One region of the Paenibacillus konkukensis genome, then DNA from elsewhere that is predicted to be linked to it. Evidence: riboswitches for the same ligand, from Rfam matches in the RefSeq annotation. Region 1 holds a riboswitch; each other region holds the start of a gene.
What was found. Region 1 has a riboswitch for cobalamin ahead of SK3146_RS25665 ((2Fe-2S) ferredoxin domain-containing protein). Riboswitches for the same ligand answer to the same signal wherever they lie in the genome.
Positions count from the first base shown of each region.

Region 2: it holds a riboswitch for cobalamin, as region 1 does, so the genes downstream of both, SK3146_RS26395 (ABC transporter substrate-binding protein) here and SK3146_RS25665 ((2Fe-2S) ferredoxin domain-containing protein) in region 1, are expected to answer to the same signal.
Region 3: it holds a riboswitch for cobalamin, as region 1 does, so the genes downstream of both, SK3146_RS04335 (energy-coupling factor ABC transporter permease) here and SK3146_RS25665 ((2Fe-2S) ferredoxin domain-containing protein) in region 1, are expected to answer to the same signal.

Region 1 is NZ_CP027059.1:5,886,408-5,891,354, forward strand. Features, by position in the region: gene SK3146_RS25655 (MFS transporter) at 1-1,216, shown strand, start outside; gene SK3146_RS25660 (DUF1540 domain-containing protein) at 1,877-2,032, opposite strand; cobalamin riboswitch at 2,556-2,756, shown strand; gene SK3146_RS25665 ((2Fe-2S) ferredoxin domain-containing protein) at 2,910-3,191, shown strand; gene SK3146_RS25670 (ABC transporter substrate-binding protein) at 3,337-4,917, shown strand; gene nikB (nickel ABC transporter permease) at 4,919-4,947, shown strand, end outside.
Region 2 is NZ_CP027059.1:6,065,204-6,070,150, reverse strand. Features, by position in the region: gene SK3146_RS26405 (ABC transporter ATP-binding protein) at 152-973, opposite strand; gene SK3146_RS26400 (FecCD family ABC transporter permease) at 1,012-2,049, opposite strand; gene SK3146_RS26395 (ABC transporter substrate-binding protein) at 2,051-3,100, opposite strand; cobalamin riboswitch at 3,296-3,498, opposite strand; gene SK3146_RS26390 (hypothetical protein) at 3,521-4,039, opposite strand; gene SK3146_RS26385 (aspartyl-phosphate phosphatase Spo0E family protein) at 4,405-4,671, opposite strand; gene SK3146_RS26380 (aminotransferase class I/II-fold pyridoxal phosphate-dependent enzyme) at 4,797-4,947, opposite strand, start outside.
Region 3 is NZ_CP027059.1:990,701-995,647, forward strand. Features, by position in the region: gene SK3146_RS04320 (energy-coupling factor ABC transporter ATP-binding protein) at 1-651, opposite strand, end outside; gene cbiQ (cobalt ECF transporter T component CbiQ) at 648-1,451, opposite strand; gene SK3146_RS04330 (energy-coupling factor ABC transporter substrate-binding protein) at 1,448-1,726, opposite strand; partial or broken gene SK3146_RS04335 (energy-coupling factor ABC transporter permease) at 1,723-2,489, opposite strand; cobalamin riboswitch at 2,646-2,836, opposite strand; partial or broken gene SK3146_RS04340 (thioredoxin domain-containing protein) at 3,110-4,947, opposite strand, start outside.

The sequences.
Region 1 (4,947 bases):
GGCATTATTTGGCAACAGGTTCGTACAGGCGATCCTGTTATCCGGATTATTTCTGCAGATCGGCATTTGGGTCCGGAATTTCGCCGTCCTGTTATTCGTCATGGATCAGACGGGCGGCGATCCGTTCGCCGTATCGATGATTTCCGTAGCGGAATTTGCGCCGATCTTTATATTTTCGTTTATAGGAGGCACGTTTGCCGACCGCTGGAAGCCGAAGCGGACGATGGTATGGTGCGATGTGTTGAGCGCGGTTTCCGTATTCGCTGTTTTACTCACGCTTGTGTTTGCGACATGGAAGGCGGTCTTTTTCGCGACGCTCGTTTCCGCCATTTTATCGCAGTTTTCGCAGCCGTCCGGGATGCGCCTGTTTAAAACGCATGTGCCCGGCGAGCTCATTCAGATGGGGATGTCCATTTATCAGACGATGTTCGCCCTGTTTATGGTGCTGGGACCTATTCTCGGGACATTTGTTTACCAGCATTACGGGATTCAGACGGCTATTTTCATTATGGGGGTCGCGTTTTTGCTGTCCGCCGCCGTTCTGTTGTTTCTTCCCGCCGACCCGGCGCCGTCCGAGAATAAGCCGGTTACCAGGCTGAAAGAAGAGATGGCCGCCGGCTTCAGGTACGTTCTCTCCAAGCAGGTGCTGAGCACGCTCGGCGGCTGTTTCTTGACGGCCGGTCTGGCGCTCGGCTTGATCCAGCCGTTAGGCGTGTTTCTGGTGACCGAGCGGCTTGGCTTGCCCAAGGAAAATATTCAATGGCTGATGACCGCCAACGGGGTGGCGATGATCATCGGCGGCGTTCTTGCGATGACCATGTCCAAAAGCTTCAAGCCGCAGACGATGCTGGTCATCGGGATGATCGTAAGCGCGGCCGGCATGGTGGTAACCGGCTTGTCGACGTCCTTGTGGCTGACGCTCGGCGCGCAATTTGTTTCCGGCTTGGTGCTCCCGGCGATTCAGATCGGCATTAATACGATGATTCTGAGCAATACGGAAGAATCGTATGTAGGCCGGGTCAACGGGATTCTCAGTCCGCTCTTTATGGGCGGAATGGTGTTGACGATGAGCATGTCAGGTTGGCTGAAAAGCATGTTTCATATCGTAGCTATGTACGAAACGGCTGCCGTTTTGTTCGTCATCGGTGTTCTGGTCATGCTGCCTTTGTACCGTGGCGGAGTGCGGAGCGAGGCCGGTTCGCCCGGAGAGGCGTAACACCCGGTGAAATGTAGAGCGACCGCCCGGATTCATATTCCGGGCGGTTTTTAAGCTGGGCGGGTACAGACAAGAGACCTCCCCAGTATAGCTTTCAGGGAAGAATACCCAAGAACGTTCGGCGCCGATAGCCGGCGTTTAGCGGAGGGCATTCTCCGTTACCTGCGGATTAGAGGTTATCTTTGCGGAAATACGGATGAGCGCTGCCACAAAATTCGTCTTTTTCGCAGTACGAAATCGAATGTTGGTAGACTGGCACGCAATGGTGGCGGTTAACAACCTCAACCGGATGAATGACTTGAACGAGTTGCGGGTGATAAAAGTTTCTTACTATTCTGCGCGGATCAGTAATAATCGGATCCGCTGGCGGGCAACAATGTCTATGCGAACGATATGCCATTACCTATCAGCTCCTCTCATGATCTGAGATAGTATACGACGATCGCCGGCCGGCGGCTTGTGCCCTTGCCTAATTTATACAGAAACATAAATCGTCCGGTACAGGCACCGGCGCGGACTTCAAGCAGGAAAAAATGCTGCGGGAAGAGGGGAACGAGCGCATAATTATCGGCTGATAATAATTATCATTATTGGCTATACTGTATTTGAGCAAGCAAAAAGACAGCCCATATCCCGATAGGCTGCCTTTCCGAAAAAAAATTAGATCTTCGATTCAAACGTTTTGCAGTCGGTTTCCGCCGAGTTTCTGGCTTTATCGTTGTGATTGCTGACTACATAAATAGAAGAAGCGTTGCACTGATTGCCTGCAGCCCAATACTTACAGGAGTTGACTTCGCACATTACGTCTCTCGCCATGGATTCTCACCTCCTTATCTAACTAGCATGGGCAAATCAGGCACGGTTTTATACTCCGCGCCCGGCTAAATCCGGGCTTTTTTGCTGTTTAGGAAATGAAGCGCAGCCATATCCTGTGGATATCCGGGTTCTCCCCGAAAGTAAAGTCTACCCTAGAACGATCCCAGAGGAAGGGTTAGACGCCGATCCAGCTTAGGCTGGATGCGGACGGAATAAGCTTCAGAGCATCACGTCACTACCCTGGAAATTACTCTTGGTACCCCATTTCCATTGTCTGTGGTGCCGCGTAGCGGCATGGATGGCTTTTGGGCGATTTGTTCCCGTACCAGCATGCGTAAAAACGCGGTGAAAAAATGACGGTTAAGCAAGCGGAAAACTTTTTTTGCTCTCTGTTGTCCTCTCCCGTTGTTGACAAAAGACGCCGCTGCTTATATATTAATAGTAATAATTACTATTAGTTACTATCAGTTTCGTGTTGTATAAAACCGTATATTCGTGTATCATCAGTGTTGTTTAACGACAATTACACATCGTGGGAATGGGTGTTCCGGTAAATACCGGAGCTTAATAGGGAAGTTCGGTGCAACACCGACGCGGTCCCGCCACTGTAACGGAGTAGTCCAAGCGAACATGTCACTGATCCAGGTAATCGAACCGGATCGGGAAGGCCGCTGCCGACGTATGATTCCGGAGCCAGGAGACCTGCCTGTTCTGACAGCACTGCTTTGACCTACGGGAGATGGGGAAGTGTTAAGACGGCCGTCATGCGTCCACAGGGACTGTTACGGGCATCTTTACCTTATTTTCTATCGGGTGAAGATGCCTTTTTTTGGTATGCGTTGCAGATTGCGAATCGGGAAGAAGGAGGAATGCGGTTATGGCAACCTGGGATTTATCGCAAACGAGTCATCATGTACTGATTTGCAACGGGGGCAGCTGCTCCCGCAAAGATGCTGACGCGGTGACGTTGGCGATTCGCGAGGAGATTACAGCGCATGGAGCGGACGACCGGATTCATACGACCCGGACGCAGTGCAACGGCCGCTGCGAGGACGCTTGCGTCGTGACGGTTTACCCGCAAGGCGTCTGGTATAAAGAGATTACCCCGGATATAGGCAAAGCGATCGTCAGAGAGCATCTGATCGGGGCAATCCGCTAACCAGCCGTGCCGTTTACGGCTATGCAGACGGAGTTTTTACTCCGACCGGACACGGAACGCCCGGCCTGCTGAAGACGGAAGCCGCCCGCAGGAAGGCAAAGCAGTAATGTAAAGATGAATTCAAGAAGAAGGATGGCAAACGAACATGTTGAAAAAAACGTACTTATTATCAATCTTATGGCTGTGCATCATGATCGGTCTGCTGGGCTGCAGCGCAGGAGCGCCGCAAGCGCAGCAGACCCCGGAAGCCGCATCCGCTGCGGCGAATCAAGGCGAAGTCGTGCTGGCCGCTCCCCGCGATTTGGCTCCGGGGCCTCAGGATGCGTACTACACGAGCCTGATTCTTTATGTGTGGGAGCCGCTGGTGGCATCGGGTGAAGACGGGCAGCCTGCGCCGAAGCTGGCGACATCATGGACGATGTCGGCGGACGGCAAGGAATGGACGTTCAAGCTGCGCGACGGCGTCCAATTCCATGATGGAGAGAAGGTGAACGCGGATGCCGTGATCGCTAACTTCAACCGGTATAAGCAGGTAAGCCCTAAGAGCTCTCCTTTTTACACGCTGGATGTGAAAAGCGCCTATCCGGGTCTTCAGGATGTGGTCAAAGTGGACGAGATGACTTTCAAGCTTGTCTTCGATAATCCGCAGCCGACACTGCTGTATTCGATGGTCAATTTTGCCAGTCCGATCTATAGCCCCAAAAATTTCGATGAAAAAGGCGACTTCAACGGATTGCCTCAAGGAACGGGCCCGTTCAAGCTGATCGAGCATCAAAAGGATCAATTCGACCTGCTCGAAGCTTATGACGGGTATTATGGCGACAAGGCCAAGACGAAGCGCATCCGCGTTCGCGTCATTCCAGATCCGGACACGAGGCTTGCGGCGCTCAAGTCCGGGGAAATTATGGGCGTTATGGATTTGGGAGCCCTTCCGCCGGCTCTGGCCAAAGAATTGCTCAAGGACGACCGCTTCGAGGTGTCCGCTACGAAATCGACGATTTCCCACTACATTCACCCGAACGGGAAAAAGCCGCCATTTGACAATCCGAAGATGCGTCAGGCGCTCAGTCTTGCGATCGATCGCGAGCAGCTGGTCAAGGAGCTGTACTTGGGATACCCGACATCTACCGTCAACATTTTGAATGTCACGTCGCCGTTCTATAAGGAGATCAGGCCGGAGTATAATTTGCCGGAAGCGAAAAAGCTTGCGGCCGAGGCGCTTGGAGGCGGCAGTCAAAAAATCGATCTGATCGTCCCTACATACGGTCTGGACCGTTATCCGTACAAAGCCCAGGCCGAGCTGCTGCAATCGGTGCTGAAGGAGCTGAATCTGGACGCGAACATCCGCATTCTCGACGGCGCGGCCTTCAAGGAAGCCCAATCGAAGGGGGACTTCGATCTCGCGCTCGCTACGCAAGGCCTGCCGAACGGCGACCCGTATACGATCTTCACCAACTACTTGTCGAGCGCCGGTTCCAGCAATAAAAGCTACAGCCTCGGCTACAAGAACGACCGGATCGACGGGCTGCTGAACCAGGCCAAAACGACGCTGGGCATGGATGAGCGCAAAGCGATTTACAACGAGATTCAAACGATTGCGGCACAGGATTTGCCGACGATCCCATTATTCAACGATGCGAGTTTGATCGCGTATAACAAGAAAATTAAAGGCTACAAGGCGACGGTCTACGGAACGACGCTGGCTCAGCTGGAGTGGGCTCAGTAAAATGGCTTATCTGATTCGCCGCATCGCGGC
Region 2 (4,947 bases), 180 kb from region 1:
CCTCTCCGATGGTTTGCATATTAAGTAAAACGTCAGTCGGCGCCTTTTCACGAATGTGTTCCGCTCTGACGCTGTTCAGCTTCCGACAGGCTTCTGACCGGCTCTCCAACCGGCCGCTGCATCACCCGACTAACGGGCTTGCCTGCAAGCTTCATTCCCGCTCGCGCATCCGGCCTCCCTGCAGCAATATTTGCGGCGCTCCGGTTACCGGATGCTTAAGCACGATCGGCTGCGTCCGGTACACCTGCTCCAGCAGCTCGCTGCGGATCACTTCCTCCGGCCTTCCGATCCCGGCCGCGCGCCCTTCCTGCAGCAGAAGAAGCCTGTCGCAATATTGCGCCGCCAAGTTCAATTCATGCAGCACGGCGACGACGGTAAGTCCGCTCTCCTGCTGCCATGACCGAATCCATTCCATCATCTGCACCTGATAGCCGATATCCAGATACGTCGTCGGCTCGTCAAGCAGCAGCAGCTTCGGCTGCTGGGCCATCACCTTGCCGAGCGCCACCCGCTGCCTCTCCCCGCCGCTTAGCGCGTCAAGGCTGCGATGCTGCAAATGCGCAAGCTCCAGCCGCTCGATGACGGCATCGATCAGCCGTTCCGAATCGTCTCCCGCGGCTTCGTCGCCGAGCCAATTTTGGAACGGATAGCGCCCCATGGCGATAATCTCCCGCACCGTAAAGCCGAGAGCCGGAAGCGCATCCTGCTGCAGCACCGCCGTCCAGCGCGCCAGCGGCTTGCGCGGGTAAGTATGCGCCTCTTGGCCCTGCAGCAGCACGCTGCCCGCACCGGGCTTCTCCACGCCGGAGATCAGCTTCAGCAAGGTCGACTTGCCGCTGCCGTTCGGCCCGATAACGCCGAAGCACTCCCCTGTGTGAACCGCGAAGCTGATATCTTCCAGCACAGGCCGCTCATGATAAGCGATGGCCGCATGCTGCACCCGAATCAGCTCTTGCCGAGCTCCCGTCTCCATTCGTTAGCCTCCTTGTGATCGAAGTATGCCGATGTACACTAAGAATTGGACATCCGCTTGCCGCGCTTCAGCAAATACGCGAAAAACGGAGCGCCCATAAACGCCGTCACCACGCCCAGCGGAATTTCCGTTGGACTAAGCAGCGTCCGCGCCAATGTATCCGCCCACAGCACATAGAACGCGCCGCCGATCAAAGATAACGGCAGCAGCAGGCGATAATCCGGACCGACCAGAAGCCTCAGCAGATGAGGCACGATAAGGCCGACGAACGCGACGACTCCCGATACAGATACCGCCGCGGCGGTAATTAGCGTTGCCGCCGCAAGCGCGATGAGCTTGGTCCGCTCCACGTGAACGCCGAGATAAGAAGCTTGCCGCTCGCCGAGCGCAAACAAATTCATTGCCCGGCCGAAGCCGAGCAGCACCAGCGCGCCGGCAGTCAAATACGGCAGCAAAATCAGCGAATACGACCAGTTCCGCATAGCAAGGCTGCCCATCAGCCAAAATACGATTTCATTGATGACCTGCTTGGACATCGCCACCATCAGTGAGACGAACGCCCCCAGAAACGCCTGCATCACGACCCCAGCCAGCACGAGCGTCTCCGTTCGGAGCTTCCCGTCCGTTCTTGCCAATATAATGACCGTGACGAGCGAAAGCGTTCCCGTGACAAAAGCGACGACAGGCACCGTCCAGGCGCCGAATAGCGCAAACTGCAGCCCGAACAAAATGAGAAAGGCCGCGCCGACGGAAGCCCCGGAAGATACTCCCAGCGTATACGGGTCGGCGAGCGGATTGCGCAGCACCCCTTGGAACGCAGCGCCGGCAATGCCCAGCGCGGCCCCGACCAGCATGCCGAGCAGAACGCGCGGAAGCCGCACCTTCCAGATGATTTGCTCGGCCGCCGGCTGCCAATCCGCCTGCACCGAACCGCCGATCACCGGCAGATGATGAGCGAGTATCCCCCAGACGTCCCGCAGCGGCACATGCACCGTCCCGATGGACAAGCTTATCGTTACGGAAAGAAAAAGGAGCAGAATGCCCGCTCCTCCCCACATCGTCAGCTTCCGCTTCATACTACTTCACCAATTCCGGATATATGCCTTTGGCTATCTCCACCAATCCCGCGGTAATGCGGGGACCCGGGCGGCTTGTCGTGTCCTTATCCACTCCGGCCAGCCGATTGTTTTTGATCGCATCCACTGAAGCCCAGCTGCTGCGCTCCTTAATAATTTGATCCAGCGATTTCTTCGAATTTTCGTCGATCAAATTTTTCGGGTACAGAATGACCTGCGGATTATCCGCTATGACCTTCTCCTCATTCAGCTGCGCATAACCGGTTATATCCGCGGAGACGTTGATGCCCCCGGCCAGCGTGATCAGCTCGTCGAGAAACTCGCCCTTGCCGACCGTCCAGCCCGGGGAAAACTCCATAAGCACCCGCTTCTTTTGCTCCGGCTTTAAGTCTTTGACCGCATCCGTTACTTTTTGGCGCTCGGCTTTCATCGAAGCGACCACTTTCTCCGCCTGCTCCTGCTTATCGAAAATTTGCCCGAACATCAAAATATTGTTCATCACATCGTCGATCGTCTTCGGTTCGACCTTGAACATATTGATATTTAGCCCGCGCAGCTGCTCCACGGCCGCCGTCTTGAGCGATACGCCGGAGAGCACAAGGTCGGCGTTGGCGGCGATCAGCGCCTCCTCGTTCGGCTTCACGATACTGCCCATTTTCGGCTTCTGCTTAGCCTCCTCGGGATAGTCGCAGAAGTCCGACACGCCGGCGATCTTGTCGCCCAGCCCAAGGGCAAACAGCGTTTCCGTCTCGCTCGGGGAAACGGAAACAATTTTGGAAGGCGCCTTTTCAAACGTAAACTCTTTGCCGGTCGCATCCTTGACCTTCAGCGGATAAACCGTCGCCTTCTTCTCCCCGCCCGCCGGAGCGGCGGTAGGAGCCGGCGATGCTTGCGTCCCTGACCCCGCCTTGGGAGGGTCGACGAGCTCGCCCTTAGCTGGTTGTTTCGCCTCGTTCGTTCCGCCGCAGCCGGCTGCGCCGAGCAGCAAAGCAAGTCCCAAAGCTGCCGCCAGCCAACGTTTCGATGATATGCGTTGTACGATTTTCTTCATTATCGGTGTTAGCTCCTCAAATTTATTTTCACGCGCTTACCGCGCGCTCGCTTCCTGCTTCCGTACAAGAAAAATCCCTCTGAGCTCCGGGGGCGGCCGGAGAAACCAGAGGGCTCACGATTGATCAAACGGCAATCAGGCTCTCCTGAAAGGCGAGAACCGTATGCGCTCGACACCCCTTTTTCCTCGAAAGGCCGGTCTTCCATCGAACAGGCAGGTTTCCTGACTTATGGGCATGATGGAGCGCCTCGCCTTCCCATTCTTGCATCCAAGAACAGTGGCATGCGGAGGCGCTTGCTCCCATATACAGTGGCGGGACCGTGCCGGACTTGCACCGGCTTCCCTTTTAACCTGCAAAGCTCTCGGCCTTGGCAGGCACCTGTTCGATACATACTATAAAGATGTTTATGCCTTAGATCCTTACTTCTCGGCAATCACTTTGATCACTTGCATCACTTTATCCTGATTCTTCGCATTGGCCGGCACGAAGGCGACCAAGTCTTTGCCATTCAATTTCTGCTCCGTGAACCATTTGGTTTTCTCTAGCGGAATGCCGTACAGATGCTTCTCGGTTTTTCCGCTTTCCTTGCCGTCCACCGGCAGGTCGAGCACGCCCTCCGGGTAGTCCTCGCCTTTGGCCGCATCGTCCAGACTGACGTATCCGCCCTGCTGCCCTATCGCCTTGAACTGCTCCATAGGAACAACAATGATCCCGTTGTCTCCGGCAGCAATTTCCACGATCAGCTTCTCCATCGAAAATATCGGAACCGTCTGCACGTTAACGGTCGGAGCTTGTCCGAGCTTCGCCTGCAGCGCAGTCTGCAGCTTATCTCCCACCTCCGTCGGAATCCCGTTGGCGCCCATCATAAAGATCGGCACATCCGACTTCGGTCCGCCGCCGCAGCCGGCCAGCACCAGCAGCAACAGCATGATTAGCATGAATTTTCCTCTCATGTTCCCTCTCCTTACAGTCATCATACGGTACGCCTCGCGCTTCTGCAGTTACTACCCTCCATCATATCATAAATGCCGACGGTCTATCAAAAAGACGAAGAACAAATCCCCCAAAAGCCATCCATGCCGCCGACGCGGCACCACAGACAATGGAAATGGGGTACCAAGAGTAATTTCCAGGGTAGTGACGTGATGCTCTGAAGCTTATTCCGTCCGCATCCAGCCTAGGCTGGATCGGCGTCTAACCCTTCCTCTGGGATCGTTCTATGGGTAGACTTTACTTTCGGGGGAGACCCCGGATTTCCACAGGATATGGCTGCGCTTCATTTCCTAAACAAAAAAGGAGCCGACTAACGGCCCCTCTTGCTACGGTTCATATATTCGTTAATTTTTTGATCTAACAGCATGCTGATCTCCACAACATTCGGTGAGGTCAAACTCTTCTCGGTCTGGACCAGCTGCTCCAATTTCAGACGCAGGTTATAAATCTCTTCTTCTAAAGAAGCGGTAGAAGAAGACTGTTTCTTTCTTCCAAAAATCCACTTCGGCTGCTGGTTATTCTCGCGAATCCAACCGATATTGATGTACTGTCTTAGCTGATATTCCGGAAAGGCCATTCTTCATCCCCCCTAACGCCTATCTCTAGATTCGGAAGTCTCATAAATGATCAACGATATGAAACTTCTATACTATTAAAGATACCAGTTTTTAGTTGGGATGGAAATGACTTTTTTTGTCGAATTTACAATTTTCGTATAAAATTCCCTATTCTGTCGATTGCTTCAAGCAGCTGATTGACCGAAGTCGCATAGGAGCAGCGTACAAAGCCTTCTCCGCCTAGGCCGAACACCTGTCCCGGCACCGCGGCAACCTTGGCTTCATAGAGCAAACGC
Region 3 (4,947 bases), 3.1 Mb from region 1:
GCCTTTATCCATCACAAGCACCCAATCCGCCCAGGCAAAGGCCAGATTCATATCGTGCGTCGCCATCACCACCGTGATGCCGTCTCGATGAATCCGCTCCAGCTCCTCCAGCAGCTGCTGTTCGGACTGCCTGTCCAAATAAGCCGTCGGCTCGTCGAGCAGCACAAGCTCGGGCTCAAGCACCAGCACGCCGGCCAGCGCGACCCGCTTCTTCTGCCCTAGGCTCAGCTGATGGATCGGCCGATCCGCCAGCGCCGCAAGTCCCATCGACGACATTATCGCCCCCGTGCGCCTTGCGATCTCCGGCTCGGGCACGCCCGCATTGCGAAGGCCGTAGGAAATATCTTCGCGCGGCGTGCTTAAAACAAGCTGCTGCTCCGGGTCCTGGAACACAAGGCCGACTCGTTCCCGCAGCTGCTTCAGGCTGCTCCGGCTATAGGAGAGCGGCTCGCCCTTCCACAGCATTTGTCCTGAAGCCGGGCGATGAATTCCTATCGTTTGCAGAAACAACGTCGATTTACCGGAACCGTTATGACCGCAGATCGCGGTCTTCTTCCCTTCCGGTATGCTTAAGGTCAGCCCTTCAAGCGCCTTCGCCTCCGTGCCGGGATAGCTGTAAACAACCTCTTGCGCCTGCATAATCGGCTTCATCGCATCCCCCTCCATCTCAGCCAGCATTCCGCTGCGATGAGCAGAACAACGCCGCCGTACATCTCCAGCTTGTACCGCCCCGGCATCGGCTCGGCCTCATAGGGAGCCATCCGGATGTCCTCCGTAAAGCCCCTGGAGATCATCCCGTTCGCCAGCCCCTGGTAACGCTGCATCGTCTTGCCGAACAGCCGCACGACAAGAACGGCCGTATCCTGCAATCTGCCGCGAAAGCCCTGCTGTCCTCCACGCGCCCGCTGCGCAACATAAATATCGTGCGCCGTATCGGCGAGCAAAAATAAAAAGCGGTACGTTATCAACATCAACTCCAGCACCAAATGAGGCACGCGCAGCTTGCGCATGACCTGGAACAGCTCCGTCATCGGCGTCGTCAAGATCAGAAACAGCGTCGCGGACAAACAGGCGAGAATGCGGACGAAGAGCTTCATCGCCAGATGGAGTCCGTTCCAGTTCAAATACAAGGTCATATGGGAAAAAGCGCCTACTATGATGCCATGCGTCATCTGTTGCGCGGAGCCCGCCGGTTCAATTTCCAGCAGCAGCACAGGCAGGCTCCCGATAAAAAACAGACAGGAGGCGCCTAAAAACGCCCCGTAATAGCGCAGCGGAATCTTCGCGTACCCGATCGTCCACACCAGCATCCAGCCGAATAGCGCGAGCTCAACGACCGGATGCGTCAGGTAGGCGAGGAAGACGAGAGCGGCGGCGAAGCCGCTTTTCCACATGGGCGGTACGATCCGCAGCTTGTTATTGTAAGATAGAACATCGATCGTTCGAATCATTGCGTCTTGGATTTAGCGGATTTTCCTTTGAACAAGCCGATCGTGTACCCGATAAATCCGGATCCGAGCGCAGCTTGCAAGGCGAACAGCATGCTCTCCGTCTCCGGCGGCGGCTCCAGCAGCGACGAGAACCACGGCTCGTAAGACGGCTGAAGCGTCTTGATCATATCCTCGGCGGCGTCATCCGCTCCTCCGAATTCTCCTTTTACGAAAAGAAGCGGAAGAACGGCCAATAACACCACAGCGATGAGAATCCATTTCGTACTGTTTTTCACGATTCTTTGACTCCTTTCATTTGGCGCTGCAGCAGAGCCAGCTCATTGGTGCTGTAAGATTGCAGCCAATTCCAGATCAATACGGTCAGCAAGCCCTCGCTGATCGCGAGAGGAATTTGCGTTATGGCGAAGATGCCGCCGAATTTCAGGAACGAAGCTGCAATGCCTCCCTGCTCCGCCGGGAATGCCAGCGCCAGCTGCAGCGAAGTGACGACATACGTAGACAGGTCGGCCAGGGCCGCCGCCGTGAAAATCGCCAGCTTCTGCTTGCCGGAGGCGTTCATCATCCAGCGATACACATAATAACCGACGACCGGACCGGCCAAGGCCATCGAGAAGGCGTTCGCTCCCAGCGTCGTCAAGCCCCGTGCGCGAGCAGCACCGCTTGGAACAGCAGTACGATCGACCCGAGCACGCTCATCGGCAGCGGGCCGAACATGACCGCACCGAGGCCCGTCCCCGTCGGATGCGAGCTGCTTCCCGTAACGGAAGGAATCTTGAGCGCAGACAGCACGAACGTAAACGCTCCGGCTAACCCCAGCATAATCTTCAGCTCCGGCGTCTCCTTCGTAATTTTCCTTAATGCGCGCAGCCCCAGGACAAAGAACGGAATGAACGCGACCCACCAGAAGATCGCCCATCCCATCGGGAGAAATCCTTCCATAATGTGCATGGCATAAGCGGATTCGGGCTCGTTGACGCTGAAGTACAGCACAAACCCGAGGACGAGGAGCAGCGTGCTCATCCATTTTTTTCTTTTCATTGCGAATACAACCTCCTGATCGATTGGTTTCGCGGGCAACAAGAAAAGACCAATCCGTCTCGAATTGGTCGTGGGTACGTATGAATAGACGACATCAGCGCTTAAGCTCCTGCCGTTTCACGATTCGTACACCGCTCCTTTCCGCGAAGGACTCTTGGTGCATAGTTAAATTAGGTAGGTCTCCTGGCTCACGGATCGCTGTCTTCTTTCGCCTTCCCCGGTGGGTTAACCCCGAGTGACGTGATGAAAGAAACTCCCCGTATACAGTGGCGGGACCGCTCGGGATTTGCACCCGATTCCCTGTTACCCTTTGTCTTCACAAAGGCACCTAATTTACGGAATGTACGGACAAAATGAACAAGCGAGACGCCATCCATGTGCAGGAGAGCCGCCGCCCTTCGTTCTATCCGCGATAAAACCTGCTACCAGCCCGGACAGCGAAGCTCCAAGACGTCGATTACGGTTTTATCCTATTCCATATGCAGTTCATGTAGTACAGACTTATGTGTTATTCGCTGCCCGGAGACAAACTCCTGCTTAGGTCCAAACTTTTTATGGCAATACCTGAAGAGGTGTTGACCCGAGCCATCGCGGTAAATAAGCAGAAATTCGTTCCGCCGCTACTCGTCCATCGGATCAGCTAACAGCTCGGCCAACTCGTCCACATCCGCCGTCGGCGACTGACAAGCGAAGTCCACGCAGACATAAGCCGTCGTTCGTCCCCCGATCGCCCGCTTGTCCTGAACGAGCGGAATGAGCTTCGCCGTCTCTTCCCCTTCCTCGCCCGCCGGCACCAGCACCGTCAGCGCATTCGGCCGGAAGCCGCTTCGTGCCGCTTCGATCATCTGCTGCGTTTCCATCGCGTCGCGCCTTCCCGCAATGACAATCTCGCTTGAAGGGCCGTAGGCCATGTCCAGCGCGATCAGGAACATCGCGTGCCCCGAAGGATAATGCTCGATCGCCCCGGCGAACGCTGCGAGCTGCGTATCCGCTATTCGCGACAGCTTGGCATCATAGGTCAGCTTGGCCAGCTTCTGCAAATTCATCGCCGCCACCGAATTGCCGGACGGCAAAGCTCCGTCGTAAATCTCCTTATTTCTTGTAAACAAAGCTTCGCCGTCGCTGCCGTAAAAATACAACCCGCCGCTTTGTTCGTCCCAGAACAGCTCCAGCATCTGCGCGTTCAGCTCAAGCGCCAGCTTCAAATAGCTCAGGTCGAACGTCGCTTCGTACAGCTCAATCAGCCCCCACACAAGGAACGCGTAGTCGTCCGCATACGCCAGATATGCCGCTTCGCCGTCGCGGTAACGCGCCAGCAAGCGCCCGTCCTCTCTCCTCATGTGCGATATAATAAACTGCGCCGCCTTGACCGCCGCCTGCAAATACGTCTCATTGCCGAGCGCCTTATACGCTTTGGCCATCGCCATGATGACCAGACCGTTCCATGAGGTCAATATTTTGTCGTCCTTGCCGGGATGAACGCGCCGCTCCCTCTGAAGGAACAGCTGCTGGCGGCAGCGTTCCGCTCGCTCCTGCCATTGCTCGGCCGTTCCCCCTTGAAGCCGGGCCGCCGTCTCCAAATCGCGTGCAATCAGGTTCGGAATGCTCTGCCCCTCGAAATTGCCTTCCGCCGTAATATCGTAGAGGGCGCAGTACCATTCTCCGTCCTCGGCCCCCAGGATGTCTGTGACTTCATCGGGGGACCATACGTAGAACTTGCCTTCCTCCCCTTCGGAGTCGGCATCCTCCGCCGAATAGAAGCCGCCCTCCGGATGCGTCATATCTCGTAAAATATAGGTAAACACTTGCTCGGCGACTCTCGCATACTTCACCTTGCCAGTCAGCTGGTAGGCTTCGATATACGTCCAGGCCAGCAGGGCGTTATCGTACAGCATTTTCTCAAAATGCGGAACAAGCCACCGCTCATCCACCGAATAACGGGAAAAACCGTATCCGATATGGTCGAACATTCCGCCGCGGGACATCGCATCCAGCGTTTTCTCCGCCATCCGCAGCGCCGCCTCCTTGCCGGTCCGCTGATAATAGCGAAGCAAGAATGACAAATGATGTGAAGTAGGAAACTTCGGCCTGTCGCCAAACCCTCCGTACTCCGGATCAAACCGCTGCTCGTACTGCTCGAACGCCTTATCCAGGACGTCTTCGGAGAGGGTCCCCTTCAGGTTCGACAGCATCGTCCTCTCGACCTCCTGAACGACCTGCTCACTCGTCTCGGCCAGCTTGTCCGGGCTCTCCTTCCATGCATCGGCCAGCTTCGTCAATATCTCCATCAGTCCGTGACGCCCATACCGCTTGCACTTCGGAAAATACGTGCCCGCGAAGAACGGCTTCTTCTCCGGCGTCATCACAATCGTCAGCGGCCATCCCCCCTGCCCGGTCAACGCCTGGCATACCGTCATGTATACATTGTCCACATCCGGCCGCTCTTCGCGGTCGACCT